3 regions of the Solwaraspora sp. WMMD937 genome follow, and region 3 is predicted to be linked to each of the others. Evidence: riboswitches for the same ligand, from Rfam matches in the RefSeq annotation. Region 3 holds a riboswitch; each other region holds the start of a gene.
The links. A riboswitch is a leader RNA that binds a small molecule or an ion and turns the genes downstream of it on or off. The one in region 3 is predicted to bind cobalamin.
Positions count from the first base shown of each region.

Region 1: another riboswitch for cobalamin. It lies ahead of O7621_RS19645 (CbtB-domain containing protein); the one in region 3 lies ahead of O7621_RS10060 (ribonucleoside-diphosphate reductase subunit alpha).
Region 2: another riboswitch for cobalamin. It lies ahead of cobN (cobaltochelatase subunit CobN); the one in region 3 lies ahead of O7621_RS10060 (ribonucleoside-diphosphate reductase subunit alpha).

Region 1 is NZ_CP120738.1:4,414,827-4,424,856, reverse strand. Features, by position in the region: gene O7621_RS19685 (histidine kinase) at 1-52, opposite strand, end outside; gene O7621_RS19680 (DUF2306 domain-containing protein) at 184-903, shown strand; gene O7621_RS19675 (hypothetical protein) at 896-1,507, opposite strand; gene O7621_RS19670 (DUF2277 family protein) at 1,678-1,896, opposite strand; partial or broken gene O7621_RS19665 (TetR/AcrR family transcriptional regulator) at 2,071-2,547, shown strand; gene O7621_RS19660 (cobyrinate a,c-diamide synthase) at 2,506-4,014, opposite strand; gene cobO (cob(I)yrinic acid a,c-diamide adenosyltransferase) at 4,008-4,610, opposite strand; gene O7621_RS19650 (VWA domain-containing protein) at 4,610-6,607, opposite strand; cobalamin riboswitch at 6,688-6,815, opposite strand; cobalamin riboswitch at 6,927-7,101, shown strand; gene O7621_RS19645 (CbtB-domain containing protein) at 7,133-7,333, shown strand; gene O7621_RS19640 (CbtA family protein) at 7,350-8,108, shown strand; gene O7621_RS19635 (hypothetical protein) at 8,156-8,497, shown strand; gene O7621_RS19630 (hypothetical protein) at 8,682-8,918, opposite strand; gene O7621_RS19625 (helix-hairpin-helix domain-containing protein) at 9,153-9,788, opposite strand; partial or broken gene O7621_RS19620 (maleylpyruvate isomerase N-terminal domain-containing protein) at 9,972-10,030, opposite strand, start outside.
Region 2 is NZ_CP120738.1:4,430,630-4,440,659, reverse strand. Features, by position in the region: gene cobM (precorrin-4 C(11)-methyltransferase) at 1-558, shown strand, start outside; gene O7621_RS19735 (cobalt-precorrin-6A reductase) at 555-1,352, shown strand; gene O7621_RS19730 (precorrin-2 C(20)-methyltransferase) at 1,340-2,863, opposite strand; gene O7621_RS19725 (precorrin-8X methylmutase) at 2,860-3,498, opposite strand; gene O7621_RS19720 (precorrin-3B synthase) at 3,495-4,784, opposite strand; cobalamin riboswitch at 4,901-5,026, shown strand; gene cobN (cobaltochelatase subunit CobN) at 5,083-8,700, shown strand; gene O7621_RS19710 (pirin family protein) at 8,789-9,760, shown strand; gene O7621_RS19705 (lytic polysaccharide monooxygenase) at 9,896-10,030, shown strand, end outside.
Region 3 is NZ_CP120738.1:2,312,159-2,322,188, reverse strand. Features, by position in the region: gene O7621_RS10065 (ribonucleotide-diphosphate reductase subunit beta) at 1-224, opposite strand, end outside; gene O7621_RS10060 (ribonucleoside-diphosphate reductase subunit alpha) at 221-2,572, opposite strand; cobalamin riboswitch at 2,714-2,924, opposite strand; gene O7621_RS10055 (hypothetical protein) at 3,019-3,573, shown strand; gene O7621_RS10050 (ROK family protein) at 3,551-4,519, opposite strand; gene O7621_RS10045 (putative N-acetylmannosamine-6-phosphate 2-epimerase) at 4,519-5,295, opposite strand; gene O7621_RS10040 (DUF4434 domain-containing protein) at 5,292-6,230, opposite strand; gene O7621_RS10035 (carbohydrate ABC transporter permease) at 6,263-7,084, opposite strand; gene O7621_RS10030 (sugar ABC transporter permease) at 7,077-7,982, opposite strand; gene O7621_RS10025 (ABC transporter substrate-binding protein) at 7,972-9,261, opposite strand; gene O7621_RS10020 (GntR family transcriptional regulator) at 9,387-10,030, shown strand, end outside.

The DNA of each region.
Region 1 (10,030 bases), 2.1 Mb from region 3:
GCGGATCGGCGACGGCGGGCTCCGCCCACACCGACCGCAGCAGCGCACGCACACCGCGATCGTACGCAGCGGGCGTTCACGGCGTACCAGCCAGAAGTACGACGAGCGGCCCCGTCCAACGGCCGGGACGACAACGGCCCGCGTGGCGATGACCATCGGCCGTGCCGCCGCGACGATCGAGCCATGACCACACCCGTACCGAATCCACGGTCGACGCCGCAGTCCTCCGTCCGCACCGCCACCGGCCGCTCTCCCGCCGCCAACTGGCTGATTCCCGCCGGGTTGGTGCTGCTCAGCGTGGTTCCGGTTGCCGCCGGCAGCCTGCGGCTGGCCGAACTGGCCGGCGGGCCGCCCATCGTGCCCGACGGCGACCGGGTCACCGCTGCCCCGGTGGCGTTGGTGACGCACATCGTCGCCGTCACTGTTTTCAGCCTCGTCGGTGCGTTCCAGTTCGCGCCGGGCCTGCGGCGACGCCACCGGGCCTGGCACCGGGCCGCCGGGCGGATCCTGGTGCTCTGCGGGTTGCTCACCGCCGGGACCGGCCTGTGGCTGACCCTGTTCCTGCCGCCGGCGGCCGTCGACAGTGAGCTGCTGGTCGCCATCCGGGTGGTGGTGAGTGTGGCGATGGCGGCGTGTGTGCTGGTCGGCTTCCTCGCGGTCCGGCGCCGCGACTTCGCCGCCCACCGGGCCTGGATGATCCGGGGTTACGCGATCGGGATGGGTGCGGGCACCCAGTTCTTCACCCAGCTGGCCTGGCTGGCCGTGGTCGGCCCGGTGACGGCGTCGGGCCGGACCGGCACCATGGCCGCCGGTTGGCTGATCAACGTGGTGGTGGCGGAATGGGTGATCCGGCGTCGTGCCGTCGCCGGGCGCCGACGGCACGACGCGGTACGGGTCAGCTGATCCGCTCGACCACGACCCGCCGGATGACGAACTTGCCCGGCTCTCGGATCTGTTCGAAGGCGGCGTCGTTGAGCAGGACGCAGCTGCCCGACGGGCTGGTCACCGTGACTGTGATGCTCCGGTCGTTGTCCAGGTTGGTCACCTTGAGCACGGTGCCGACAGGAAAGGTGCCGCTGGAGGCGGCCGGGGCGGCGTCCTCGTTGAACAGGGTGACCGTCGATCCCGCACAGACGACCTCGCCGGGTGCCCCGGTGTCCGGTGCGGCGGCGTCGCCCGTACCGTCGGGCTGCTCCGGCGCGGGCGTTGCGACCGGCGCGCCGACGCCGACGTCGGCCGTGCAGCCGGCGGCGGCCCGCCGCTGCTCGATCAGGTCGACCACTGCCTGCCGGTTGGCGATCCGGTCGTTGGACAGGGCGTCCGGGTTGGCCCGCTGCTCGGCGATGAAGGTCAGGTTGTTCCGCAGCGCGGTGTCCAGGCCGTCGCAGTTCTCCCCCGCGTTGCCGAGCCCGGTGCCGACCGCCAGTCCGCCGCCGAGCAGGGCTGCCGCCGCCACCCCGACGAAGACCTTGCGCGCCCGCCCACTCCTGATGTCCCACCCGTACATGCACCGCTCCTCTCGGTAGCCGCTGCCCGAAACGCAGCTACCGGGCGATACGTGGGTGGATGGTCGACGGATCTGTCCGGAACCTCAAGTTTCTATTAAGGATATTCACAGAATCGCGAACAGTCACATCGTGCGGTTGTCGTCGACGATGGTCATGGCGGAGCCGTGGCCTACCGGGCCGCCGGGGCGCGGACCACCAGACGATCCAGCAATTCGCGGCTGGCGGCGGCGACGGCCGCCACGGCGGCGTCGAACGCCTCCGCGTTGTGGGCGGCGGGTTGCCGGAAACCAGAGATCTTCCGGACATACTGCAGCGCGGCGGCCTCAATGTCGGCGTCGGTCACATCGGCGGTGTACGGCTCACGGAGCGTCTTGATGCTTCGGCACATGCGCTCCATACTGCCGCAGCTCGCGTCGACAGGCGGCCCGAGCCCGGCCCGGCCGAGCCAGACCCACTTGACGCCGGGCCACTTCGACGACCCGGGCCAACTTGACGGGCCAAGCTAACAACATTAGCTTCAACGTTATGATCTGTAGCCAGCCGACGCGGTCCGGCCGCCGACGTGCCTAGAGCAGGGCTCACCCGGGGCGGCCTGGTCGACGCCGCGATCGCCCTCATCGACGAGCAGGGACTCGACGCGCTGTCGCTCAACGCGGTGGCCGGCCGAGTCGGGGTCGCCACACCATCGCTCTACAAGCACGTCACCGGCGGCCTCACCGAACTGCGGGCGCTCATCGGGTCCCGGCTCGTCGGTGAGTTCGCCGACGAACTCACCCGCCACACCCTCGGCCTCAGCCGGGACGCGGCCGTCGCCGCCCTGATGCACGCCAGCCGGGACTACGTCCGCCGGCATCCCGCCCGGTGGGCGGCGATGCCCGCCGACCCGATCCGCGACCCGATCACCGCCACCGAAGGAACCAGGCTGCTGGAGGTGTTCCTGGCCGTGCTGCGCGGCTACGGACTGCAGCGGTCAGCGGCGGTACACGCCACCCGCTGCCTACGGGCGATGATGCACGGCTTCGTCAGCCTGGAAATCGACGGCGGGTTCGGCCTGCCCGAGGACGTTACGGAGAGCTACGAACGGCTGATCGCCATGTTCACCGCCAGCTTGCCACGGGACTGACACCGCCCGCCGCGCGGCCGCGACCAGCCGGGACGCGATCTGCGGCCGGGCGGCCCAGTGCAGGTGCAGATACGACGCGTGCACGCCACCGGCGACGAAACCCTCCGGCGCCGCGCCACGCCACCCCCAGGCCGGTGCCGCGCCGGCCCGCGGCGTCACCTCGGTACGGTGGAACTCGTGGCCGGTCAGCCGGGCCCCCTCCGGCGCCAACACGCTGTCGGTCAACGCCACCGCATCGCGGTAGCCGAGCGTCAACCGGGACGTCATCCGCGCATCCGCCGGCAGCACCCCGCACATCGGCGCCTCGTCGAGGGTGCGGCACAGCCACAGCAGGCCGGCGCACTCGGCGACGATCGGCGCGCCGGCGGCCGCCAACGCCGCCACCTGCCGCCGCAACCCGGCGTTCGCGGCCAGCTCGGCGGCGTACACCTCGGGAAAGCCGCCGCCGACGACCAACGCCACAGTCGCCGCGGGCAGTCGCTGGTCGCGGACCGGATCAACGGTACGCACCTCGGCACCGGCTGCCGTCAGCAGCTCGACGGTCTCCGGATAGCCGAAGCTGAACGCCGGTCCACCGGCGACGGCGACCACCGGCCGGTCACCGCTCGCCTCCCCAGGCACGTTCTCGCCGGGACGGGCGTCCGCATGCCGTACGGCAGCCGCCGGCGACCAGGGTTCGACCGCCAGCGGGGGTGCGGCACCCGCCACCGCCGCCACCGCGGCCAGGTCCACCGACGCGGCGACCAACTCCGCCAGCGCACCGACCGCCGTACGTGCCTCGGCGGCGCGTTCCACAGCCGGCACCAGACCCAGATGCCGGGACGGGGTGTCGACCGACGGATGCCGCAGCAGCACCCCGAGCACCGGCGCGCCGACCTCCGCGCAGGCGTCCCGCAGCACCTGCTCGTGCCGGTCGGAGCCGACCCGGTTGAGGATCACCCCGGCGATGTGGACCTGACCGAACGACCGGAACCCGTGCACCAGTGCGGCGATCGACCGGCTCTGCCCGGCCGCGTCGACGACCAGCAGCACCGGGGCCGCAAGCAGCGCCGCGACCTGGGCGGTGGAGCCGACGTCGGCACCGCCGACCCGGCCGTCGTAGAGCCCCATCACGCCCTCGATGACCGCGAGGTCGGCACCGGCAGCGCCGTGGACGAACAGTGGCGCGACGCGCTCCTCACCGACCAGCACCGGGTCCAGGTTGCGGCCGGGCCGGCCGGCGGCGAGCGTGTGGTAGCCGGGGTCGATGTAGTCCGGGCCGACCTTGAAGCCGGCGACCCGGACACCCTGGACCGCGTAGGCTGCGAGGAGGCCGGTGGCCACCGTGGTCTTGCCATGCCCGGAGCCGGGGGCGGCCACCACCACCCGAGGTACGGCTACCACTCGATGCCCTGCTGGCCCTTGCGTCCGGCGTCCATCGGATGCTTGACCTTGGTCATCTCGGTCACCAGGTCGGCGAGGTCGATCAGCTCCGGCGCCGCGTCCCGGCCGGTGACCACCACATGCTGGCCGCCCGGCCGGTCCCGCAGCACCGACACCACCTCGGCGACGTCGATCCAGCCCCACTTGATCGGGTAGGTGAACTCGTCCAGCACGTAGAACCGGTACGCCTCGGCGGCCAGGTCGCGGCGGATCTGCGCCCAGCCCTCGGCGGCTTCGGCGGCGTGGTCGCGCTCGCTGCCGGGGCGCTGAATCCAGGACCAGCCCTCACCCATCTTGTGCCAGGTCACCGGCGCTCCCCGGCCGGACTCGCCGAGGGTACGCAGGGCTGCCTCCTCGCCAACCTTCCACTTCGGAGACTTGACGAACTGGTAGACGACCACCGGCCAGCCGGCCGCCCAGGCCCGCAACGCCATGCCGAAGGCCGCTGTCGACTTGCCCTTACCGGGCCCGGTGTGCACCGCGAGCACCGGCTGACGCCGCCGGGCCCGGGTGGTCAGCCCGTCGTCGGGGACATGTTCCGGCTTACCCTGTGGCATCAGGCAGCCCTCCCGTCGGCGAGGCCGACCCGAGAATGCGGCAGCACCGCCGACAGCGCCTCCAGCGGCAGCCATTCGGCGTCGAAAGCGGTGGCGAGCCGCTGGGCCAGGCCCAGTCGCACCGGACCGGACTCGCAGTCGAGCATCACCATCGCGGTGCCGGCGAGCAGCGGCGCCAGGGCTATCGGATTCGGCCCGCTGGTCGACCGCCCGTCGGTGACCAACAGGATCAGTGGCCGGCGGCGTGGCTCGCGGCGGCGCTCGGCGGCGACGGTGGCGGCGGCGGCCCGCAGCCCGGCGGCGATCGGGGTACGGCCACCGGTGCGCAGCTGCGCCAGCTTGGCGACGGCCACCTCGTGGCTGCTGGTCGGCGGCAGCACCACGTCGGCGGTGGCACCCCGGAAGGTGATCATCCCGATCCGGTCCCGCCGGTGGTAGGCGTCGCGCAGCAGCGACAGCACGGCGGTCTTGACCACGGTCATTCGCTGCCGGGCCGCCATCGACCCGGAGGCGTCGACCACGAACAGGATCAGGTTCGCCTCCTGGCCGACGTAGCGGGCCTGGCGCAGGTCGGCGGGGGTGATCCGGCGGGCACCCCGGGATGCGGCGGCGCGCACCGTGGCCGGTAGGTGCACCGTCGACGGCCGTCCGGCCGGTGATCCGGCACCGACCACCCGGCCCCGGTCGGCGTGGGCCGCCGAACGTCGGCCGGGCGTCGCGCCGGCCCCGAGCCCGGGTAGCCGCAAAGTCCGGGGCCGGTACGCGGGCCCGGCCGCCGCCGGAGCCGGACCGCCCGGCGGTACGCCGTCCGGCTGCTCGGCACCGTCCGCCGGCCCGCTGGCGTCCGGCGTAGCTGGCTCGGTCGACGGGCCGGCGTCCGACTCGGGCGGGCCGGTTGACGGGCCGCCGGCCGGTGGTGGCGGACCCTGCGGCGGACCGGCGTCCGGTGGTGGCGGATCCGGCGGCGCAGGACCGGGGTCGTCGTCGCCGCACTCGTCCCGCAGCACCTCGTCGAGGCGCTGCTCGTCGGCGCCGGGCGGATCGAGCGGGTCACGGCGCCGCCGGTGCGGCAGTGCCAGCCGGGCTGCCTCGGCGACCTCGGCGGCGGTGACCGCCGCCTGACCGCGCCAGGCGGCCAGCGCGACCGCGGCGCGGGCCATCACGATGTCAGCCCGCATACCGTCCACCTGGTACGCCAGGCAGATCCGGGCGATCCGGTCGATCTCGGCATCGGGCAGCGTGACCGCGGGCAGGGCCGCCCGCGCGTCGCGTACCCGCACTGCGAGCTGGCTGTCGGTGGTCCGCCAGCGGTCCGCGAACGCCACCGGGTCGGTCTCGTACGCCAGCCGCCGGCGCACCACCTCGGCCCGGTCGGCCACCTCGGTAGGTGCGGCCACCGACACCATCAGCCCGAAGCGGTCCAGCAACTGTGGACGCGGCTCGCCCTCCTCCGGGTTCATCGTGCCGACCAGCAGGAACCGGGCGGCGTGACTGACCGACACCCCGTCGCGTTCGACGTGGGCCCGGCCCATCGCCGCCGCGTCCAGCAGCAGGTCCACCAGGTGGTCCGGCAACAGGTTGACCTCGTCGACGTAGAGCAGGCCCCGGTGCGCGGCGGCGAGCAGCCCCGGCTCGTAGGCCTTCACTCCGGCGCTGAGCACCCGCTGGATGTCGAGGGTGCCGACCACCCGGTCCTCAGTGGCGCCGACCGGCAACTCGACCAGAGCGGCCGGGCCGCGGCGTGCGGTCACCGGCGCGGTGTGCGGCCCGTCGGGGCAGGTCGGGTCCGGGGCTGCCGGGTCGCAGCCGAACCGGCAGCCGGGCACCCGGTCGACCTCCGGTAGCAACCCGGCCAGCGCGCGGACGATCGTTGACTTCGCGGTGCCCTTCTCACCCCGGATGAGCACACCGCCGATGCCGGGGTGCACTGCGGCGAGCAGCAGGGCCTGCCGCAGGTCGGGCAGGCCGACGACGGCGGTGAACGGGTACGGCGTCATGGCAGGGGCCGACAGGTGTGCATGGTGAATCCCTCCCGCGGGTGTCCACGCCCGCGTACCGGTGGACCAGCGAGCGGCCGGAGTCTCCTGGCTGCCGGATCGACGTCGCGTCCGGAGCCTTCCCGCCGCTGGGGCAGTGGCTGTCTCATGGGGACGCGACTCACCGGTCACAGTGGCGGGACCGCCCCGGATTCGCACCGGGTTCCTCCGCGCACCGCTCGCGCCGGTCATGCTCCCCCACCGGCGGTCCACCGTCAATGTGGCGCCGGTCCCGGTGCCGGCCACGGCCGCAGTCATTGCCCGAGCGGTCACCACGGCGGTACGCTGCGCAGGCCACGGTGTTCGGGAAGCCGGTGTGATTCCGGCGTGGTCCTCGCCACTGTGACCGGGAAGTGTCCGTTCCACCACGCCACTGGGCCGACGACGGTCCGGGAAGGCGGGACGGCCGCGACGATCCGGGAGCCAGGAGACCGGCCGTGGCATGCACCGCATCGCCACGAGGCATGGACGAGAGGATTTCCTGGCATGACTGCACCTTCTGTCGGCGGCGAGGTCACCACCACCGCCATCCGCGTACCGCTCGCCGGTTGGTTGCTGGCCGCCGTCGCGGCGGTCGTCATCTACCTGGTCGCGCAGGACAACGGGCTGGTGCTGGCCGGTGCCGCCGAGTTCGTGCACGAGTTCACCCACGACGGCCGGCACGCCCTCGGCGTACCGTGCCACTGAGCGGCGGCCAGCTCCGATGAGCACCTACCCGTTCGGTGCGGTGCTGGGTTGCGGCCTGCTCGCCGGCGCGGCCGCCGGCGCGGCGGGCGCGGTGGCGGCCCTGCTGATCGTCGAACCGCAGATCGAGTCGGCGCTGGTCGTCGAGGAAGCCCGCGCGGCGACCGGGCCGACTGGACACCGCCACGACGAGGAGTTGGTCGGTCGGGCCATGCAGGTCTTCGGCGGGCTGGTCGCCACCGTGGCGGTGGCGCTGTGTCTGGCGTTGATCGTCGCCGTGGTCTTCGCGGCGACCCGGCACCTGCTGCCCGGCCGCGACGACTTCCGCCGGGTGGGGCTGCTCGCCGGGCTCGGCTTCGTCGTGGTGGCGCTGCTACCGGCGATCCATTTCCCGGCCAACCCACCGGGCGTCGGTGACCCGGACACCGTCAACCAGCGCACCGGACAGTATCTGTCGTTCATCATCGCCGCGGCCGCCGTGACCTGGCTGGCGCTGCTGACCCACCGGCGGCTGACCGGCTGGGCGCGGCCGGCACCCTACCGGACGGTGGTCGCGGCGGCGCTGGCCGTCGTCGGGTACGCCCTGCTGCTGGCGCTCTGGCCGGCCACCGGGGTCGACGTGCCCGCCGACATCCCGGCGGCGCTGCTGTGGGACTTCCGGCTCGCCTCGCTGGCGCAGCTCGCCACGATGTGGACGGTACTCGGGGTGGTCTTCGGACTGCTACTCACCCCGGCCCGGACCGGTGGTCGGCGGCCCACGCTCGCCGACGTCGCGTGACGACTGAGGACGGCGCGGCGGGCCCGGCGTCCGGGCACCCCGTCCGGGTGACCGTTTGCCGAGGCTGCTGTTGCGGCACCCGCCGCAAACACCCGAACGTCGACCACGACCGGCAGCTCGACGTCCTGCGTACCAGTGCGCCGGTACGGGTGTCCGACTGCCTCAACGCCTGTGACCGGTCCAACGTAGTAGTCGTGCAGCCGGCGGTGTTGGCCCACCGACTGGGCGCCCGTGCGGTGTGGCTCGGCGGGGTGCTCGACGAGACGTCACTGTCGAGTGTCCTCAAGTGGATCGCGGCCGGCGGGCCGGGCCTGGCCGCGCCGCCGGACCGGCTCGCCGGGCTGCGGTTCGCCGCCCCCCGCTGGGGAAAGTCAGCCCCGAGCTCCTGACCGCCGTGGTGCCGTCGCTTGTCGGCCGTGACGATCCGGCGGGCCGACTGGCGACGCCGAACGTGCCCTGCCCGGATCACGGTCACCGATCGGCGCACGGCGCACGGTGCGCGGTCCGCCAGGGCCGATGGGCAGGCGGGACAGGTCCGGCTGCGGCAGCGTGTCGCAGCCGGACCGGAGACGATCAACGACCGGCCGCGCCGTAGTACGCGGTGCGCATGATCTCCTGCATGTCGTCGAGCACCGGCATCCGCGGGTTCGCCGGGGCGCACTGGTCCTCGTACGCGTTGACCGCCTGCTGCGGCAGACTGGCCAGGAACGACTCCTCGTCGACCCCGACCGCCTGGAACGACGGTTCGATCTTCGGCCAGCCGGACAGCTCGCCGGGCCGCGCCCCGTTGTGACGGATCACGTGCGGCATCAGGATCGCGTTGGTCCGGCCGTGGGCGCTGTGGAACGTCGCGCCGGCTTGGTGTGCACCTCAACGACTGCGGTCATGCCGATCACCTCGTTCGGTCGGCACCGGCGGCACCCTGCCGCCGGTGCCGACCTCATCGTCACTCGGTACGGTGATCGAACACTGCCGCCTTACGTCCCGATCGCCGGAACCTAAGTCACCAACGTCGGTCCACTTTGGCTGTCGGGCCGTACCCGGTCAGGTTGCGGAGCGGGCCGCCGCCAGCTCCCGGGCCTTGGCCGGCCAGGTCGGCAGGCTGGCGGTGGCGCGTACGCCGGCGGCACGTACCGCCGCGCGCAGCGCCGCCTCGTCGGTCGCGCCCAACTGCTCGTACGTGCGGATCCCGGCGGACTGCAGGGCGGCGGCCATCTTCGGCCCGATGCCCTCGATGCGTCGGAAGTCGTCCGCCGGCCCCGGTTCGGCGAGCGGCTCGGCAGCAGTGGACGGCTCGGCGGCCGTGGGCGGGTCGACAGCGGGTCCAGCAGCGGCTGGCTCGACGGCGGCGGCAGCGGGTTCAACGGCGGCAGCGGGTTCAACGGCGGCGGCGGGCGTCGCGGGAGCAGGATCAGCGGCCAGCGCCGGCTCGGGGTCGACCGGCTCGGGGTCGACCGGCTTGTCGGCGGTGGGCTCGACACTGACCGGCTCGGCCGCGGCGGGCTCGGCGGGAACCTCGGTGGCGGGCTCGGTCTTGACCGGATCAGCCGGCGATGCGGGTTCCGGCCGGGCCGGTTCGGCCGGCGACGGCTCCTCCGAGGTAGCAGTCGGCGGCTCGGCCACGGCAGTCGCCTCGGGCTTCACCGAGGCGTCCTTGCCGGCGGCGGACCGGCGGCTCATCACGAGCCACCCGGCGACTGCACCGAGCAACACCACGACCAGCAGAATCAGTATGTTCCCGAGGGACCAGTCCACGGCAAACCTCCAGCACCAAAAGTCAGAATCGCGAAAGGGTCTCGTTGTGGCCTTGTCGCTGTCAACCTACGGGCAGTCGCAAGGCGCTTCGAGGGCAGGTCGGTCCCGCTACTCTTCGCCAACCATGGTGGGACGGTGCGTGCCGCCGAAGAACGGAGAGCGCACCC
Region 2 (10,030 bases), 2.1 Mb from region 3:
GTCGCCGAGATGCTGGCCGCGCACGCCGCCGGGCTCGACGTCGCCCGGCTACACTCCGGCGACCCCTCGCTGTTCAGCGCCGTCGCCGAACAGATCCGTAGGTTGGACGCCGCCGGGGTGCCGTACCAGATCGTGCCCGGCGTGCCCGCCTTCGCCGCGGCCGCCGCCGCGCTCGGCCGAGAACTGACCGTGCCGGAGGTCGGCCAGACGGTGATCCTGACCCGGGTGTCCGCCAGCTCCACCGCCATGCCGCCGGGCGAGGACCTGGCCACCCTCGGGGCCAGCCGGGCCACCCTGGTGCTGCACCTGGCCGTGCAACGCATCGACGAGATGGTGGCCGACCTGCTACCGCACTACGGCCCGGACTGTCCGGTGGCGGTGGTGGCCCGGGCGAGTCGTCCCGACGAGGTGGCGCTGCGGGGCACGCTGGCTGACATCGCCGGCCAGGTGCACACCGCCGGCGTACGGCGTACCGCGGTGATCGTCGTCGGCGCGGTGCTCGGCGCGGCAGGTTTCCCCGACAGCCATCTGTACAGCGCCGACCGGTGCCGGCAGTGACCGGTCACCGGACCCGCCCCGGCCCGGACGGCGGACCCCGGGTGCTCATTCTCGGCGGCACCGCCCAGGCCCGTCAGCTCGCCGCCGCGCTGTCGACCGACCCGACGGCGCGGGTGGTCACCTCGCTGGCCGGCCGGGTGGCCCGGCCCCGGCTGCCGCACGGCGAGACCCGCGTCGGTGGCTTCGGTGGACCGGACGGGCTGGCCCGCTGGCTACGGGACGAGCGCATCGGTGCCGTGGTGGACGCGACCCACCCGTTCGCGAACCGGATCTCCACCTCGGCGGTCACCGCCTGTGCCCGGACCGGCACACCGCTGCTGGTGCTGCGCCGGCCGGGCTGGCCGGCCGGGCCGGGCGACGTCTGGCACCGGGTGCCGGACCTGACCGCTGCCGCCGCCGCGCTGCCCGCACTGGGCAGCCGGGCGATGCTGACCACCGGCCGGCAGAGCCTGGCCGCATTCGCGCCGCTGAGCGGCATCTTCTTCCTGATCCGGACGGTGGACCCGCCGCAGCCGCCGCTGCCCGCCGACCGGGTACTGCTGCTCGACCGTGGGCCGTACACCGTGGACGGCGAACGGACGCTGATGCGCACGCACGCCATCGACGTGCTGGTCACCAAGGACAGCGGCGGCGACGAGACGTACGCCAAGCTCGTCGCCGCCCGCGAGCTCGGACTGCCGGTGCTGATGGTCGACCGGGCCGCCGCGCCACCCGCACCGACGGTCAGCGACGTCAACGCCGCCGTGACCTGGTTGGCCGGGCTCGGCACGGCGGCAGGTGCTCAGCCCGGGTAGTGCCGTGGCGTGAAGACCACCGGCGCCGCGTCCCGGCCGTGGTTGACCTGGGTCGCTGACGAACCGACGATCAGCAGGGTCCGCATGTCCACCGTGACCGGGTCCAGATCGGCCAGCGCCACCACGTCGACACGTTCGCCGGGGCCGCCGATGTCGCGGCCCACCACCACCGGTGTCTGCGCCGACCGGTGCTCCAGCAGCAGATCCCGGGCCCGGGCCAGCTGCCAGGTCCGGCTGCGCGACGCGGGGTTGTAGATCGCGATCACCAGGTCGGCGCGGGCGGCGGCGAGCAGCCTCCGCTCGATCACCGGCCAGGGTTTGAGCCGGTCCGACAACGACAGCACGCAGTAGTCGTGCCCGAGCGGTGCCCCCACCCGGCTGGCCACCGCCTGGGCGGCGGTCACCCCGGGCAGCACCCGGACCGGCACGTCCTTCCAGCGGGGCTCGGCGGCGACCTCCAGCACCGCCGTGGCCATCGCGAACACCCCGGGGTCGCCGGAGGAGACCACCGCGACCCGGGCTCCGTCGGCCGCCAGCCGAAGCGCGTGCGCGGCCCGCTGCGCCTCGACCTGGTTGTCCGACGGATGCCGGCGTTGCCGGGGGTTGGTTGGCACCCGGTCCAGGTACGGTCCGTACCCGACCAAGTCGTCGGCGGCCGCGAGAGCGGCCTGGGCCTGCGGGGTGATCCAGTCCCGGCCGGCCGGTCCGAGGCCGACCACCACCACCTCTCCCCGGCCGGACCGGGCGGTGTCGGCGGCGCTCGCCGCGACGGTGCCACCGCGACGGCTGGCCAGCAACGCCAGGGAGAAGTACGGCACCGTCGTAGGGTCGACGTCGGCCAGCGGCTCGACGCGTTCCCCCCCGGTGCTGGCCCGTTCGACGTACCAGGCGTCGTCGAGCCGGCCGGCGGCGGTCAGCGCGTCGCGTACCGCCGGGAAGGTCCGGCCCAGCTTGAGCACGGCGGCAGCGTCGGTCTCGGCCAGCCGTCTAGTCAGTTCCGCCCCGGACAGGGTGCCGGGCAGGACGGTGAGCACCTCGTCGGCCTCGACCAACGGCCGGCCGAGTGCGGCGGCGGCACCGCTCATCGAGGTGACGCCGGGCACCACCTCGGTCGGATACCGGTCGGCCAGCCGCTTGTGCAGGTGCATGTAGGAGCCGTAGAACAGCGGGTCGCCCTCGGCGAGCACGACCACGGTCCGACCAGCGTCGAGATGGGCGGCGAGCCGCCGCGCGCAGTCGGCGTAGAACTCGTCCATCGCCGCCCGGTAGCCGCCGGGGTGGGTGCTGCGCTCGGTGGTCACCGGGTAGACCAGCGCCTCTTCGATCTGTCCCGCGCGCAGGTACGGCTCGGCGATGGACCGGGCGACGCTGCGACCGTGCCGGGCGCTGTGGTGCACGATCACGTCGGCCGCAGCGATCAGCCGGGCCGCCTTCACGGTAACCAGTTCCGGGTCACCCGGGCCGAGCCCGACGCCGTAGAGCTGACCCGGTCCGCCGCGACGCGCGTTCAACGCCCCACCTGTCCCTCGTCGTCGTTGGCTATCGCGTTGAGGGCGGCGGCGGCCATCGCGCTGCCACCGCGTCGTCCCCGGACCACCAGGTATTCCAGTCCGCCATGGTCGATCAGAGCCTGCTTGGACTCTGCGGCGCCGATGAAACCGACCGGTACGCCGAGCACCGCCGCCGGCCGGCCGGCACCGGCATCGACCAGCTCCAACAGCCGGAACAGCGCGGTCGGTGCGTTGCCGACGGCGACCACCGCGCCGTCAAGGCGGTCGACCCACAGCTCGACGGCCGCGGCGCTACGAGTGGTGCCCAGCCGGTCGGCCAGCTCGGGCACCCGGGGGTCGGACAGGGTGCACAGCACCGCGTTGTCGGCCGGCAGCCGGCGCCGGGTGATGCCGGCGGCGACCATGGTGGCGTCGCAGAGGATCGGCGCGCCGGCCCGCAACGCGCCCTGGGCGGCAGCCACCACCTGCGGCGAGAAGACCAGGTCGTCGACCAGGTCGACCATCCCGCAGGAGTGGATCATCCGCACCGCGACCCGGGCCTGCTCGGCGGTGAGTCGGCTCAGGTCGGCCTCGGCACGGATGGTGGCGAACGACTGCCGGTAGATCTCCGCCGCGTCGCGGACATGGTCCATCATGGCTCCTCACGTGCGGTCTGGACGGCCGCGCCAAGGGCGGCCCCGATCGGGAGGCGGATGCTGGTCCGGTCGGGGGCGTCGATCTGGTACCCGTCACCAGTGGCGGTCACCCGGACCACCGGCCCGGCCGGACTGCCGCAGCCACGCTCACAGCCGATCCAGTGCACCGGCAGGCGGTTACGACTCCCCGGTGCCGGCACACCGCCGGTCGGGGCCGGCCGCCCGGTGTGCGTCGCTGCGGCGTCGGCACGCACGTCGGCCCGGGACCGGGCACAGCCCGGCAGCCCGGCGCAGGCGGTCACACCGAGCCACGGCGAGTCGGGGTCGGTAACCAGCCCGGCGCGGGCGAGCCGGTCCGCCCAACCGGCGGGATCGGTGACCCGGGGCAGTACCACCCCCCGCCACGGCGTGATCCTCAACTGCGGCGACGCGGCCGTGAGCAGGTCGACCTGGTCGACTGTCAAGCGTCCCAACGGGACCGCCACGACGAGGGCGAAGTCGCCGTCGGGACGGTGCCGCATCCCGACCGGCGCGACGGGACCGCCGGCCGGGGTCAGTGGTTGCCACCGCCGCGCGGTACGCCGTACCCCGGGTGCGGTGCCGGCCTGGAACACGACGCGGTCCAGCGCTGCCGGGGTCAGGTCATCGAGGCGCCACGCGCTGCCGGCCGCCGCGTCTGGATCGTCCAGGAAGGCACGGGCGGCGGCGACCGCGACCCGTACCGCGTCGGCGGGCCGGGCCCGCAGCCCGTGGTCGGCGCCGGCGAGCAGCACGGTCACCTCGTCGGCCGGTCCGGGCAGCAGACCGACGTCGGCTCGGACCGCGACGGTGTCACCTCGACCATCGTCGATGGCGAAGAGGAACCGCCCGGAGAGCCGGGCCAGGTCGGGCTCCGCGCAGATCGCCGCGTCGAGGGCGCGGACCTGCGCCCCGACGTCCCAGACCGCCGGGGTGTCGATGTCGGCAAGGGCGGAGCCGAGGATGTTGCGGACCCGTTCGTGCGTGGTCGAAGGCAGCAGCCCGGCGGCGCGCAGCCGGGCGGCGAGCGGTCCGGTGTCGGCGGCCGCGACCGCGCGCACCTGGACGTTTGCCCGGCTGGTCAGTTCGAGATGTCCATCACCGTGGTCGCGGGCGACGGCGGCCAGCAGCCGCAGCTGGACAGCGGTGAGCAGCCCTCCGGGGCAGCGGATCCTGGCCAGCAGGCCGTCGGCGGCCGGGTGCAGGTGCACGGCGCCGGGGCAGGCATCGGGTGCGCCCCGAGCGGGCGGCGACGGCAAGGCGGGCACCCGGCGGATACTACGGGTCGTCCCCGGACGGCGGCCGCCGCACAACGAATACATCACACCTTGACGAAATGTCCGCCGGTCGTGACAGTGTTCGTAGCCAGACGCGGCGACAAGCGGAGGAAGTCCGGTGTGAATCCGGTGCGGTCCCGCCACTGTCACCGGGGAGCAGACCCCACCGACGGCCACGGTCCCTCAAGGGCCGGAAGGCCGGGGCGAGCCTTGATCCGGGAGCCAGGAGACTCCGGTCGCCGCGACCGACGACCCGGGGCGCGGACCCCGAGGGAGGACCGGGCGTCCGATGATGCTACTTTTGTCCACTTCAGATACTGATCTGTTGAGTGGACGGGCCAGCGGTGCCGACTGGCGCCTGGCAAACCCGGCCCGGCTGTCGGTCGACGACCTTCCGCAACTGCTGGCCGGCGTCGACCTCGTGGTGGTCCGGCTGCTCGGCGGCCGCCGGGCCTGGCCGGACGGGATGGACGCACTGCTGGCCGACGGCCGCCCCGTGGTGGTGCTCAGCGGCGAGCAGGCCCCGGACGCCGCCCTGATGGAGCTGTCCACCGTACCGGCCGGGGTGGCCGCCGAGGCGCACGCCTATCTGGCCCACGGCGGCCCGGCCAACCTCGCCGAACTGCACCGTTTCCTGTCCGACACGGTGCTGCTCACCGGGCACGGCTTCGCCGCGCCGCAGCCGGCCCCGGAGTGGGGCGTGCTGGAGCGCACGAACGTGCCGACCGGACCGGGCCGGCCGACCGTGGCGGTGCTCTACTACCGGGCCCACCACCTGGCCGGTAACACCGGCTTCGTGCACGCGCTGTGCGACGCGGTCGACGCCGCCGGCGGTCGGGCGCTGCCGGTCTACTGCTCGTCGCTGCGCTCGGCCGACCCGCAGCTGCTGGCCACCCTGGGTCAGGCCGATGCCCTGGTGGTGACCGTGCTGGCCGCCGGCGGGACCCGACCGGCGACCGTCGGCGCCGGCGGTGACGACGACGCCTGGGACGTCGGGGCCCTCGCCGAGCTGGACGTGCCGATCCTGCAGGGGCTCTGCCTGACCAGCTCGCGGCAGACCTGGGCGGCCGCGGACGACGGACTGTCCCCGTTGGACGCCGCGACCCAGGTGGCCATCCCCGAGTTCGACGGCCGGCTGATCACCGTGCCGTTCTCGTTCAAGGAGATCGACGCCGACGGCCTGTCGGTGTACGTGGCCGACCCCGAGCGGGCCGCCCGGGTCGCCGGCATCGCGGTCCGCCACGCCATGCTGCGCCACATCGCTGCGGCCGACAAACGGATCGCGGTGCTGCTGTCGGCGTACCCGACGAAGCACGCCCGGATCGGCAACGCGGTCGGCCTGGACACCCCCGCCAGCGTCCTGGCGCTGCTGCGGACGCTGCGCGACGCCGGCTACGACGTCGGGCCGCCGGACGGCCCGGACGCGGTCCCCGGCCTGACCGACGGCGACGGCGACGCGCTGATGCACGCGCTGATCGCCGCCGGCGGGCAGGACCCGGACTGGCTGACCGAGGAGCAGCTGGCCGGCAACCCGGTGCGCATCCCGGCCGCCGACTACCGGCGCTGGTACGCCGAGTTCCCGGCGCAGCTGCGCGAACAGGTCGAACGGCACTGGGGTCCGCCGCCGGGCGAGCTGTACGTGGACACCTCCCGGGATCCCGACGGCGAGATCGTGCTCGCCGCGCTGCGTACCGGCAACATCGTGCTGCTGGTGCAGCCGCCGCGCGGCTTCGGGGCCAACCCGGTGGCCATCTACCACGACCCGGACCTGCCGCCGAGCCACCACTACCTGGCCGCGTACCGGTGGCTGGAGCACGGCTTCGGCGCGCACGCCGTGGTGCACGTCGGCAAGCACGGCAACCTGGAGTGGCTGCCGGGCAAGACGGTCGGGCTCAGCGCCGCCTGCGGGGCGGACGCCGCCCTCGGCGACCTACCGCTGATCTACCCGTTCCTGGTCAACGACCCCGGCGAGGGCACCCAGGCCAAACGCCGGACGCACGCCACCCTGATCGACCACCTGGTGCCGCCGATGGCCCGGGCGGAGAGCTACGGCGACATCGCCCGGCTGGAGCAGCTGCTCGACGAGCATGCGAACATCGCCGCCCTGGACCCGGCGAAACTGCCGGCGATCCGGGCGCAGATCTGGACGCTGATCCAGGCCGCCCGGCTCGACCACGACCTCGGTCTGGACGACCGGCCGCACGACGCTGAGTTCGACGACTTCCTGCTGCACGTCGACGGTTGGCTCTGCGAGGTCAAGGACGTGCAGATCCGCGACGGGCTGCACGTGCTCGGCTCGGCACCGGTCGGCGCGGCCCGGGTCGACCTGGTGCTGGCGATGCTGCGGGCCCGGCAGATGTGGGCCGGGCAGGTGGCCGCGCTACCTGGGCTGCGGGAGGCGCTGGGCCTGGACGAGTCCGGCACCGACCGCGATGGCACCGACGCGGCCGAGGCGGTCGCCCGGGAACTGGTGGTCGCGATGGAGGAGCACGGTTGGCGACCGGACGCCGCCGCCGAGGTCACCACGCGCGTGCTCGGCGACGACGGGCTGGTCACGCTGGTCACCCGGATTCTGGAGTTCGCGGCGACCGAGGTGGTGCCCCGGCTGGCCCGCACCACCGACGAGCTGGCCCACGTCGTGCACGCCCTAGCCGGCGGGTACGTGCCGGCCGGGCCGAGCGGGTCGCCGCTGCGCGGGCTGATCAACGTGCTGCCGACCGGGCGCAACTTCTACTCGGTGGATCCGAAGGCGGTGCCGAGCCGACTGGCCTGGGAGACCGGGCAGGCGATGGCGGAGTCGCTGCTGGCCCGCTACCGGGCCGACACCGGCGACTGGCCACGTTCGGTGGGACTGTCGGTGTGGGGCACGTCGGCGATGCGGACCGCCGGGGACGACGTCGCCGAGGTGCTGGCGCTGCTCGGCGTACGGCCGGTGTGGGACGAGGCGTCGCGGCGGGTGACCGGCGTCACGGTGGTCCCGACCGAGGAGCTGGGTCGGCCCCGCATCGACGTGACGGTACGGATCTCGGGTTTCTTCCGCGACGCGTTCCCGCACGTGGTGGCCATGTTGGACGACGCGGTCCGACTGGTCGCGGCCCTCGACGAGCCGGACGAGCTGAACTTCGTCGCCGCGCACGCCCGCGCCGACCTGGCCACCCACGGCGACACCCGGCGGGCCACCATGCGGATCTTCGGCTCCAAGCCGGGGACGTACGGTGCCGGGCTGCTGCAGCTGATCGACAGCCGCAACTGGCGCGACGACGCCGACCTGGCCGAGGTGTACGCGGTATGGGGCGGCTACGCCTACGGCCGTGACCTCGACGGCGCGCCGGCCCGCAGCCAGATGGAGTCGGCGTACCGGCGGATCGCGGTCGCGGCAAAGAACATCGACACCCGAGAGCATGACATCGCTGACTCCGACGACTACTTCCAGTACCACGGCGGGATGATCGCCACGGTGCGGGCGTTGACCGGGTCGGCCCCGGCGGCCTACGTCGGTGACAGCACCCGGCCGGAGGCGGTGCGCACCCGAGCCCTGCACGAGGAGACCGCCCGGATCTTCCGGGCCCGGGTGGTGAACCCGCGCTGGCTGGCGGCGATGCGCCGGCACGGCTACAAGGGGGCGTTCGAGTTGGCCGCCACGGTCGACTACCTGTTCGGCTACGACGCCACCGCCGGGGTGGTGGCCGACTGGATGTACGACAAGCTGGCCGAGACGTACGTGCTCGACGAGGTCAACCAGCGGTTCCTGACCGAGTCGAACCCGTGGGCGCTGCACGGGATCACCGAGCGGCTGCTGGAGGCGGCCGACCGCAAACTGTGGGAGTACCCCGACCCGGCGGTACTGGACGGGCTTCGGGAGGTGTTCCTGCGCACCGAAGGTGACCTGGAGGACCGGGCCGGGTGACCTGCCGCGTGGAGCGGCCGGACGGGCCGGTCGACCTGTCTGATGGAGCGACCGGACGGGCCGGCGGTGCCGCGCGTAAGGTCGAGGCATGAGTGCGGCGGCGTCGGGGAGCATCCGGTACGACGGGACGACGGTCGCCGGCGCGCAGCCGGAGAGCGTGCTGCTACCCGGCCACGACGTGCCGCTGGGCCGCTACACGACGGTCCGGCGGCTGCTGCCGCAGCGACCCCGGCGCATGGTCGGTGCCTGGTGTTTCGTCGACCACTTCGGGCCCGACGACGTGGCCGGGCGGCCCGGCATGCAGATTCCGCCGCACCCGCACACCGGGCTGCAGACGGTGACCTGGCTGGTCGACGGTGAGATTCTGCACCGCGACAGCCTGGGCAGCGTGCAGTCGATCGTGCCGGGGCAGCTCAACCTGATGACCGCCGGGCACGGCATCGCCCACTCGGAGCAGTCGCCGCCGGCGCATCCGCCGGTGATGCACGGCCTGCAACTGTGGGTGGCGTTGCCCGAGTCGGCCAGGCACGGCGAGCCTCGGTTCGAGCATCATGCCGCGTTGCCGCAGGTGGGTGCCGGTGACGCGCGGATCACCGTGGTGGTCGGCGAGTACGCCGGTGTCCGGTCCCCGGCCGAGATGGCCAGCCCGATCGTCGGAGCACAGGTCGACATCGACACCGACGCGCCCGTCGCGCTGACGCTGCGCGACGATTTCGAGTACGCCCTGCTGACGATGTCCGGCACGGCCCGGGTCGACGGGGTGGAGCTGGCCCCGGGCGGGCTGCTCTACCTGGGCGAGGGCCGGTCGGCCACGACGGTAACCACCGACGGCTCGACCCGGCTGTTCCTGCTCGGTGGGGAGCCGTTCGACGAGCCGCTCGTGATGTGGTGGAACTTCGTCGCCCGCAGCCACGAGGAGCTGGTCGCCGCCCGCGACGGCTGGGCGGCCGGTAGGCGGTTCGGCACGGTGACCGGCTGCGTCGACGCCCCGCTGCCGGCGCCGGAAATGCCGATCATCAGGATCAAGGCCCGCGACCGGCACGGCCGTACCGTCGGCTGACCGTCGCACGATCGGTCGACTTCGTCGACGTATCGAAATTCTTCGTTCACAATCTTTACTGTTAACTGTCCTTACGCTAACTTCGTCGGCAACGGCCGGCCGCCCCACCGCCACCACGACGCGCGGAGCGCCCCCATGCGACGACGAATTCTCCTGCCCCTGCTCGCCACCGGCACCATCCTTGGCACCCTGCTGGTCGCCACCCCGGTTAGCGCCCACGGCTACGTCTCCTACCCGCCCAGCCGACAGGCGATGTGCGCGCAGGGCCGG
Region 3 (10,030 bases):
GCCAGGTCCGGCAGGTCGGAGTGCAGGTCGACCTCCTCCACCGTCCAGGTGTTCTTGATCGCGTCCCGGAACCGGTCGAAGAACTGCGGATACCGCATCGGCCGCAGGGTCAGGTCCATGCCGGGGTCGAGCAGCAGCTGCCGTCGGCCCGCAGCTGCGGCGGCGGTCGCGGTGGCGGCATTAGCGGTCGCGGCGTCGGTGTTGGTTTCGGAGACGGTGGTCACTGGCAGGCCTCACAGGTTTCGGGGTTTTCCAGGGAGCAGGCCGACGCCTCGTCGTCGCCGGTCGCGACAACCGGCCCTACGACCGGCCCGACGGTCGGCCCGACGGTCGGCGCGATGCCGACGGTGGCCTGCTGGATCCGGGTCGCCGGACGCGACCGCAGGTAGTAGGTGGTCTTCAGCCCGGACTTCCAGGCGTACAGGTACATCGAGGACAGCTTGCCGATGGTCGGTGCGCTGAGGAACAGGTTCAGCGACTGCGACTGGTCGACGTACGGGGCGCGGGCGGCGGCCAGGTCGATCAGCGCCCGTTGCGGCAGCTCCCATGCGGTACGGAACAGCTCCCGCACGTCGGCGGGCAGGTCCGCGACCCCCTGCACCGACCCCTCGGCCCGCTTGATCTGCTCCCGGACCGGTGCCGTCCACAGCCCGCGCGCCTTCAGCTCGCCGACCAGGTAGGTGTTGATCTGCAGGAACTCCCCGGACATGGTTTCGCGTTTGAACAGGTTGGACACCTGCGGCTCGATGCATTCGTAACAGCCGGCGATCGAGGCGATCGTCGCGGTCGGCGCGATCGCGACCAGCAGCGAGTTCCGCAGACCGTGTGCGGCGATCGTCGACCGGAGTCGGGCCCACCGCTCGGGCTGGCCGACCTCGACACCCCACAGGTCCGGGTGCAGCTCGCCCCGGGCGGCCCGGGTCTCGGCGTACGCCGGATGCGGGCCGAACCGTTCGGCGAGCCCGGCGGAGGTCTCCAGCGCGGTCAGGAAGATCTCCTCCTGGACACGGGTGGACAGCTCCCGGGCCGGCGCCGAGTCGAACGGCAGCCGCAGCGTGAAGAACGCGTCCTGCAGGCCCATCAGCCCCAGCCCGACCGGCCGCCAGCGCGGGTTCGACGCCGCCGCCTGCGCCGCCGGGTAGTAGTTGATGTCGATCACCCGGTCGAGGAACACCACGGCGGTACGGACCGTGGCGCGCAGCTTGTCCCAGTCGACACCGTCGGCGGTGACGTGCGCGCCGAGGTTGACCGACCCGAGGTTGCACACGGCGGTCTCGTCGTCGCTGTTGACCTCCAGGATCTCGGTGCACAGATTGGACAGGTGGATCGTGTTGCCCGGCTCACCGGTCTGGTTGGACAGCCGGTTCGCGGCGTCCTTGAACGTCATCCAGCCGTTGCCGGTCTGCGCCAGGGTGCGCATCATCCGCCCGTACAGGTCGCGGGCCTTGACCGTCCGGACCGCCTTCTTCTCCGCAGCCCGGTACGCCTCGTCGAACGCCTCGCCGAACAGGTCCGGCAGCTCCCGCGCGTCGGACGGGTCGATCAGCGACCAGTCGGCGTCCGCCTCGACCCGCCGCATGAACTCGTCCGGGATCCAGTTGGCCAGGTTGAGGTTGTGGGTGCGCCGGGCGTCCTCGCCGGTGTTGTCCCGCAGCTCCAGGAACTCCTCGACGTCCGGATGCCACGGCTCCAGGTAGACGCAGGCGGCGCCCTTGCGGCGGCCACCCTGGTTGACCGCCGCGACCCCGGCGTCGAGCGTCTTGAGGAACGGCACGATGCCGTTCGACCTGCCGTTGGTGCCCCGGATCAGCGCGCCCCGGCCACGTACCCGCGACCAGGAGATGCCGATCCCGCCGGAGAACTTCGACAGCTTCGCCACCTGGTGGTACCGCTCGTAGATCGAGTCAAGTTCGTCGCGCGGCGAGTCGACCAGGAAGCACGACGACATCTGGGTGTGCCGGGTGCCCGAGTTGAACAACGTCGGTGAGCTGGGCAGATAGGCCAGGCTGGAGATCAGCCGGTAGAAGTCGACCGCCTCGGCCGGCGTCTGGGACAGCCCGCACGCCACCCGCAGCAGCCAGTACTGAGGCGTCTCCACCACCAGCCGGGTCTGCGGATGCCGCAGCAGGTAACGGTCGGCCACCGTACGCAGCCCGAAGTACTCGAAGCGCAGGTCGCCGTCGACGTCGACGGCGTCGTCAAGTTTGCGAGCGTTGCGGGCGACGAAGGCGGCGGTGTCGTCGCCGATCAGCCCAAGGCCGTGGGCGTAGCGGATGGACTGGCTGAAGCTGGCCACCTGCTGGCCGCGGACCTCCTTGTCCACGTAGGCGGCGAGCAGCCGGGCCGCCAGTTTCGAGTACTGCGGCTCCTCGCCGATCAGCTCCGCCGCCGTCTGAATGGACAGTTTGTCCAGCTCGGCGGTTGTCGCCCCGTCGTACAGTCCGCTGATCGTCCGGGTCGCCACCCGCAGCGGGTCAACCTCGTCCAGGTCGGCGACCCAGTGTTCGACCGCCTTGACGATCTTGTCGACGTCCACCGGTTCGGTGTCGCCGTTGCGCTTGCGTACCTGCATCGGTTCCCCTTGTCGTGCCTGTCCACCGGTCGACCGGACACACGGGGAGGACGCCACCGGTCACCCACCTGGCGGTCTGCTCCGCCGGCGTGGACCGGTCGTCGGCGTCGGCCGTCCCGCGCGGCCTTCGACCACCGCACGCGACGCGTGCGGCACGCTGGCAGGTCTTCGGACTCGTGGGCGTCGTGCTCGTACCTACTGGCCGTCGCTTCCCGGACCCGCGACGGGTCCAGTGCTCGGTGACGGCGGTCGTTCCCACTCACCGCTGCGGGGCAGTCCCGGACTCTCACCGGGTTCCCTCTTGCCTCGACCACCGCCGAGGGGCGGCCGAACCAGCTGCGGGGTACACCATATATGGGTGCGGACCAGAAGACACAACACCAGATACTGTGTTCGGCGTGTCGCGGTGTCGGGTCGCACCGGGTACGAGGAGGAGGGTCCGTCGGGTGAGAAGCGTGCTATGGGGTCTGTACGGGGCGGTGCTCGGCACCCTGCTCATCGGCGTCGTCGGGGTGCTCAGCATCCAGGCGACCGGGCTGCGGGCCGGTGCGGTGTTCAACCTGAACAACACCCTGGCCGGGATCACCTCGCCACGCACCCCGTACCTGCCGATGCTCGGGATCGCGGCGGTGAGCAGCCTGGCCGTCTGGGCGCTGACCGTCGGACCCCGGCGACGGCCCCGACTGTGCCGGGTGGGCCTGGTCGTCGGCTTCAGCGTGTCGACCGTGGCGCTGATCACCCTGTCGTTCGTCATCGCACCGGACATCGCCGCGCAGCGCGGGCTGTTACTGGGAATCCTGCCGGGCTGGCAAGGCTGGATCCACAGAGGAGGCGGTGAGTCCGCCGTACACCTGCTGGTGGCCCTGGCGATCGGATCGCTGTGGCTCTATCCAGACCGAAAACCGGCCCGGCCCACCGCTGCCAGCGGCGGCGGTACGGGCGGACAAGGTGGCGACGCGGCGACTGGCGCCGGGCCCGTCATCGACCTCGGCCGGCGCTGATCCGGCCGGTGAGGACCCGGCCGGCGAGCAGCGCGGCGCCGGCCAGCACAGCGGCGTTGCCGAGCCGGGCGGTACGTACCGGCAACCGGTCGATGCCGGGCAGCGCCGCCGCGTGCAGCGCGGCGCGCACGCCGGCGACGAACCGGTCACCGAGTCCGACGACGCCACCGCCGAGGACGACTACCTCGGGATCGAGCAGGTTGGCGGCGGTTGCCAGCCCTTCGCCCAGCACCTGGGCAGCCAGCTCGGTCACCTCGACCGCGACCGGATCACCGCCGGCAGCCGCCGCCGCGACCTCCTCCAGGGGCGGTGCCGCGCCGCGACCGGTCCGGGCCGCGTACTCGGCGGCGATCGCCGGGCCGGCCGCGTACGCCTCGACGTGGTCGACCGCGCCGCAACCGCAGCGTCGGCCGAGGTGCCGGGCGGCCGGCAGATGCCCGACGCTGCCGGCGAACCCGTGCCGGCCCACCACCACATCGCCGCCGACCACGATCGCGCCGCCGATGCCGGTGCCGGCGGCGACGACGAGCGCGTCCCGGGCGTCGGCGGCGGCGCCGCACCACGCCTCACCGGCGGCCATCGCGTGTACGTCGTTGCACACCACGACCGACAGGCCGAGGGCGGCGGTGAAGGCTGCCCGTACGTCGGTGCCCCGCCAGCCGGGCAGGGTGTCGGTGGCGTGGGTGACCCGGCCCGCCGGGTCGACGGCACCGGCGGTGCCGACCCCGCAGGCGACCGGGGTCCCAGCCGCGTCCCGCCCGACCTGACGGGCCAGGTCGACCGCGGCGGCGAGGACCGCGGCGGCGCCCTCGGCGGCCGGCGTCGGCACCCGGCGCAGTGGCCCGACGGCGCCGTCGACGCCGACGAGCGCGGCGGCGATCTTCGTACCTCCGATGTCGACACCGATGGTGACCGGGTCGTCGGTGCCGGCCATGGCTTCCGCCATCAGTGCTGCCCGGCCAGGCTGGCCGAACTGTCGGCGCTGGCGGCACCGGCCGGGCCGGTCAGGCGTGCAGCGGCTGCGGCGAGGCTTCGGGTCAACGCGACCGGGTCGGTGATCGCGGTTCCGACGACCGTCGCGTACGCGCCTGCGGCGAACGCGGCACGCACCTGGTCGGGGGTGGCGAACCGGCCCTCGGCGACGACGCGGACCCCGGCGGCGGTGAGCGCCGCGACGAGGTCGAGGTCAGGAGCCTCCTGCCGTGGGCTGTCCGGCGTGTACCCGGACAGCGTGGTGGCCACCAGGTCCGCGCCGGCGGCCCAGGCGGCGGTGCCCTGGTCGACGGTTGCCACATCGGCCATCAGGGGCAGGCCGAGCTGCCCGTGGACGCGGGCGACCAGGGCGTCGACCGGCAGCTCGCCCCGCCCGGTGGCCTCGACGGCGACGACGTCGGCGCCGGCGGCGGCGAGCGCCTCGACCAGCTCCCAACGGGGGGTGATCAGGTCGCGGTCGGCAGCCCGCTCCTTGTGCAGCGCGATCACCGGAAGGTCCACGGCGGACTTCACCGCTCGTACGTCGTCGGGGTGGTTGACCCGTACGGCGACGGCACCGCCAAGGGCGGCGCACTCGGCGAGCCGGGCGATGACCGACGGTACCCGTAGTGGATGCCCCTCGGGTGCCTGGCAGGAGACCACCAGGCCGCCAGCGATCGCCGCCACCGGGTCCAGCTGCGGCGCCGCCGGGTCGCGCGGCGAGGTCACCGGGTTCTGCGACGGGATCATCGGGCACCCCGGGAGGTGAGGAACTCGCCGTAGCGGTCGTAGAGGTTGCGGGCCGCCGGCCACACCGAGTTCGGGCTGAGGAAGTGGGAGAACTCGAAGGTGATGATCTTCTCGACGTACGGTTGGACCGCGTCGAGCTTGTGTGCCAGCTTGCGCCAGTCGGTCGGGGGGAACCGGATCGGCATGTCCCGGTCGAAGGTCTCGATGTTGGCCCAGGAGACGATGCCGTGCCGGCTCGCAGCCTCGGCGGTCGCGGCGAAGTACTCGGCCGACCGGGCCAGCTCCACGGTGCCGTCCTGGAACGCGCAGTAGTCGACGAGTCCGGCGTACCGCTGGAAGATCTCCTCCCAGATCCGCACGTGTTCCTCGGGCGAGCGGGGCCGCTGCCGGGGGTCGGTGCTGGTGGCCATGTCGGCTCGGCCGTGGAAGAACGGCGACACCAGGATCGGCAGCTCGCTGATCTCGCGCAGCCGGGCCGCGAGGGTGGTGTTGATGTCGAGGATCCGCAGACTGGTGTCGGTGGTCTCGTGCGGCAGGTACCAGCCGCGCAGCGCCGGTGACCCGCCGTACCGCTGCCACATCTCGTCGATGACGGCGAGGTTGATGTCGACCTCGGTCCGCCAGTCGTAGCGGTACCAGTGGTAGTACGAGTCGTACAGGCCGAGGAAGAAGTCGATGTTGCGTTCGGCGGCGAGGTCGAGGAAGAGCTGGACCAGGTCGACATGGACCGGCAGTGCGGGCAGCCGGTCGGTAACCGCCCGGCTCGGGCAAGCCAGCCGCTCGCCCAGGCCGAGCCGGATGAGCACGACGGTGTCGATGCCGGCTTCGACGAAGGTGTCGAACTCGCGGGCCCATTCCCGCTCGCCCCAGTTCTGGGACGGGATGTCGACGCTGATTTCGTCGAGGAAGGTGCCGCTGATCGCCTGGTACGGCATGGGCGTTCCTTTCGCGGTTGGTGCGGCTGCGGTCACTTCAGTCCCTTCGTCGCGATGCCCTCGACGAAGTACCGCTGCCCGAGCAGGAAAATGATCAAGGCGGGGAGGGTGAACATGACGCTGGCCGCCATCAACGGGCCCCAGTCGACGCCGTGCTCGGAGAAGAACGCGTACAGCCCGACCGACAGCGTGTACTGGCTGCTGTCGCTGAGGTAGATGAGTGGATTGAGAAAGTCGGTCCAGGTCCAGACGAACTGGAACACCGCCACGGTGGCCAGCGCCGGCCGGGCCAGCGGAAGCACGATCCGCCAGTAGACCCGGAACTCCGAGGCGCCGTCGAGCCGCGCCGCGTCGAGCAGTTCGTCCGGAATCCCGACGAGGAACTGGCGCAGCATGAAGATGAAGAACGGGATGCCGAAGAAGCTCGGCACGATCAACGGGAAGTAGGTGCCGACCAGGCCGAGCTTGTTCCACAGCAGGTACAGCGGGACCAGGGTCACCTGCGGCGGCAACATCATCGAGCCGAGGACGAGCGCCAGCATCAGGCCACGTCCGGGCCAGTGCAGCTTCGCCAGGGAGTACGCCACCAGCGGGCAGGACACCAGGCTGCCGACGACGCAGAGCCCGGAGATCAGCAGGGTGTTGCCGAGGTAGCGCCAGAAGGGCATCGCCGACAGGGCCGCCTCGAAGTTGCCGAACTCCCACTGCTCGGGTAGCAGCCGCGGGGGCAGCGAGAAGACCTCGGTGGGCGGTTTCAGTGCCGTGCCGATCATGACAATGAACGGGAACAGCATGCCGAGCGCGATCGCCCAGACGAGCGCGTGGCGGCCGGCGAACCGCGCTTTTCTATCCATAGTGAACCCATCGCCGCGAGGTGAGCATCAGGACCGCGGTGACCGCGAGCGTGACGAGGAACAGCACCCAGGCCAGCGCCGACGCGTAGCCCATCTTCAGGAACACGAACGCGTTCTGGTACACGTACATCCCGTAGGTCAGCAGGGAGTCGTCGGGGCCGCCGGCGGCCGCGTTGAGCCGGGTCTGCGCCAGCAGGTACGGCTGGGTGAACAGCTGCAGACTGGTGATCAGCCCGACGATCAGCTGGAAGAGGGTCACCGGGCTGATCGCCGGCCAGGTCACCGCGCGGAACCGCTGCCACAGGCCGGCCCCGTCGACCAGCGCCGCCTCGTAGGTCTCGCTCGGCACGTCCTTGAGCGCGGCCAGGTAGATGACGGTCGTACCGCCGACCATCCACAGCCCGATCAGAATAATCGCCGGCTTCGTGAACGTCGGGTCCGCCAGCCAGTTCGGCTGCGGCAGGTGCAGCAGGCCGAGGATCCGGTTGAAGTAGCCGTACTGGGCGTTGAGCAGCCAACGCCAGACGTAGACGCTGACCACGATCGGGATGATCGTCGGCAGGTAGACGATGGCCCGGTAAATCGGCAGGCCGCGTACCCGTGAATTGAGCGCCAGGGCGAACCCCAGCGACAGCGCCAGCGCGAGCGGTACGCCGAACACGGTCAGGTACAGCGTGTTGAACAGTGCCTTGGTGAACCGTTCGTCGCCGACCATGGTGCGGTAGTTGTCGACGCCGACGAAGGTCGGCGGCTGGAACAGGTTGAAGTCGGTGAAGCTGTAGTACCCGGACGCGACGATCGGTCCGAGGATCAGCACCACGAAGCCGACCAGCCAGGGGCTCGCGAACGCCAGCCCCAACCGGAGCTGGCGTCGCGAGGTCGTGGACCTACGGGGCATAGGAGCTGGCCTTGTCCGCCACGTCGGCGAGTCCCTCGGCGGGCGACGTGCGTTGCTGGGCGATGTCGTCGAATGCCTGACCGAGGTCGCTGGTGTACTCGGCGGACCACGGCGTGCTGGCCAGCGACTGGGCGTTCGGGCTGCGCAGGGCGTCCAGCCAGGTCGAGAACTGCGGCAGGGTGTCGTAGCGCGGGTCGTCGAGCAGCGAGATCCGGGCCGGCAGGTTGCCCAGCGCCAGGGTGAACCGGACCATGGCGTCCTCGGAGAGCAGGTACTTCATGAACTCCCACGCCTCCTCGGGGTGCTTGGCGTTGCGCGGGATGAACAGGGTGCTGGTGGTGACCTGGGTGGTGCCGGCGAGTTCCGGCTGCGCCGCCGGGTACGGCAGCGGGGCAACGCCCCAGTCCAGGTTGGGCGCGTACTGGTCGATGAACACCGACTGCCACTCGCCGTCAATGATGGTGGCCACCTTGTCGACGTAGAACGGGTTCTGCGCGGAGGCGTACTCGCCGAAGCCGGAGGTGAAGTCACGGACTTCCGCCACGCCGTACGTGCCGGGGATGTTCTCGGTGTAGAACTTCAGGCCGGCGACGTTGCCGGGGTCGGCCGGGGTGGGCCGGCCGGACTGGTCGTCCCAGGCGCCGCCGAACATGACCCCGAGCGTGGTGAACGATGTGTTGATCTCGGCGTTGGCGTAGCCGAGCTGGGTGATCGTGCCGTCGGCGTCCCGCTTGGTGAGCTTGGCGATCTGCTCAGCCCACTCCTCGGTGGTTTCCGGCGGCCCGTCGATACCAGCCTCGGCGTAGAGCTTCTTGTTGTACATCAGCAGCTGCGCGTGCAGGGCGATCGGCATCGAGTAGGTCTGGCCCTCGTACATCATCTGGGACATCGCCGCCGGCACGAAGTCGTCGGTGTCCAGCCCGTCGGCCTCGATGAAGTCGTCCAACGGGGCCAGGATGCCCTTGCTGGCCCAGGCCCCGACGCCGTTGCCGAAGTGGTCGGAGATGTCGAAGCTGCCCTGCGCGCCGGACATCGACGTGAGTTGCTTCTGGAAGTCCGGGTTGGAGACCCCCCGGACCTCGATCTCATCCTGGCTGGCGTTGAAGTCGGCGATGATCTCCTCGAGCGCCTCGGCCTCCGCACCGGCCCACAGGTAGGAGAAGACCACCTCGACCTTGTCGTCGTCGCCGCCGTCCGAGCCGCCACAGGCACCGAGCGCTGCGGCGAGTACGCCGGCCACCGCCGCGGCGGTGGCCCGCCGGAAAGATTCCCGTCTCACGTGCACCTCCAAAGATCATCTCTGGTCTAGTCCAATTGTCAGTGCTGGTAGCGTAGACCGGCAGGCAGCGTCGCGCTAGTATCGTTTTGGTTTAGACCATCCGCCCCCTGGAGCTGACACCTCGGATGACCGCGACCAAGCACGAGCTGCTCCGCAGCCACCTGCAGAACCTCATCGAACGCGAGCTCGCCCCGGACGAGCGGTTGCCCACCGAGCGCGATCTGGCCCAGGAGTTCGGCGTCAGCCGGATGACCGTGCGTCAGGCCCTCGAACGCCTGGAGAACGAGCGGCGCGTCTACCGGGTACGCGGCGCCGGCACCTTCGTGGCCCGACCGGCCATCACGAAAAGTATCGAGCTCACGTCTTTCAGCGACGACATGCGGCGTCGTGGCCTGGCCCCAGGCGCACACCTGCGGACCGCCGAGTCGGTACCGGCCGGCGCGAGCGTCGGCTTCGCCCTGGGCCTGAGCCCGGCGGACGAGGTCGTGCACCTGGAACGGGTCCGCACCGCCGACGGCGTACCAATGTGCATCGAGCACACCTATCTCGCGGCCGCCCTCGTCCCGAAACTGCTCGACCGGCCGTTCGACAACTCGCTCTACGACCTGCTCCGGGACCAATACCACATCCGGCTCGTCCGGGCGGAGCAGTCCATCCGGGCCACGGTCCTGGACGAGGCGACAGCCACCCTGCTGCAGGTACCGGCCTTCAGCCCGGCCCTGCTGGTCGAGCGGACTGCCTACGACCAGCGGGACCGCCCGGTCGAACG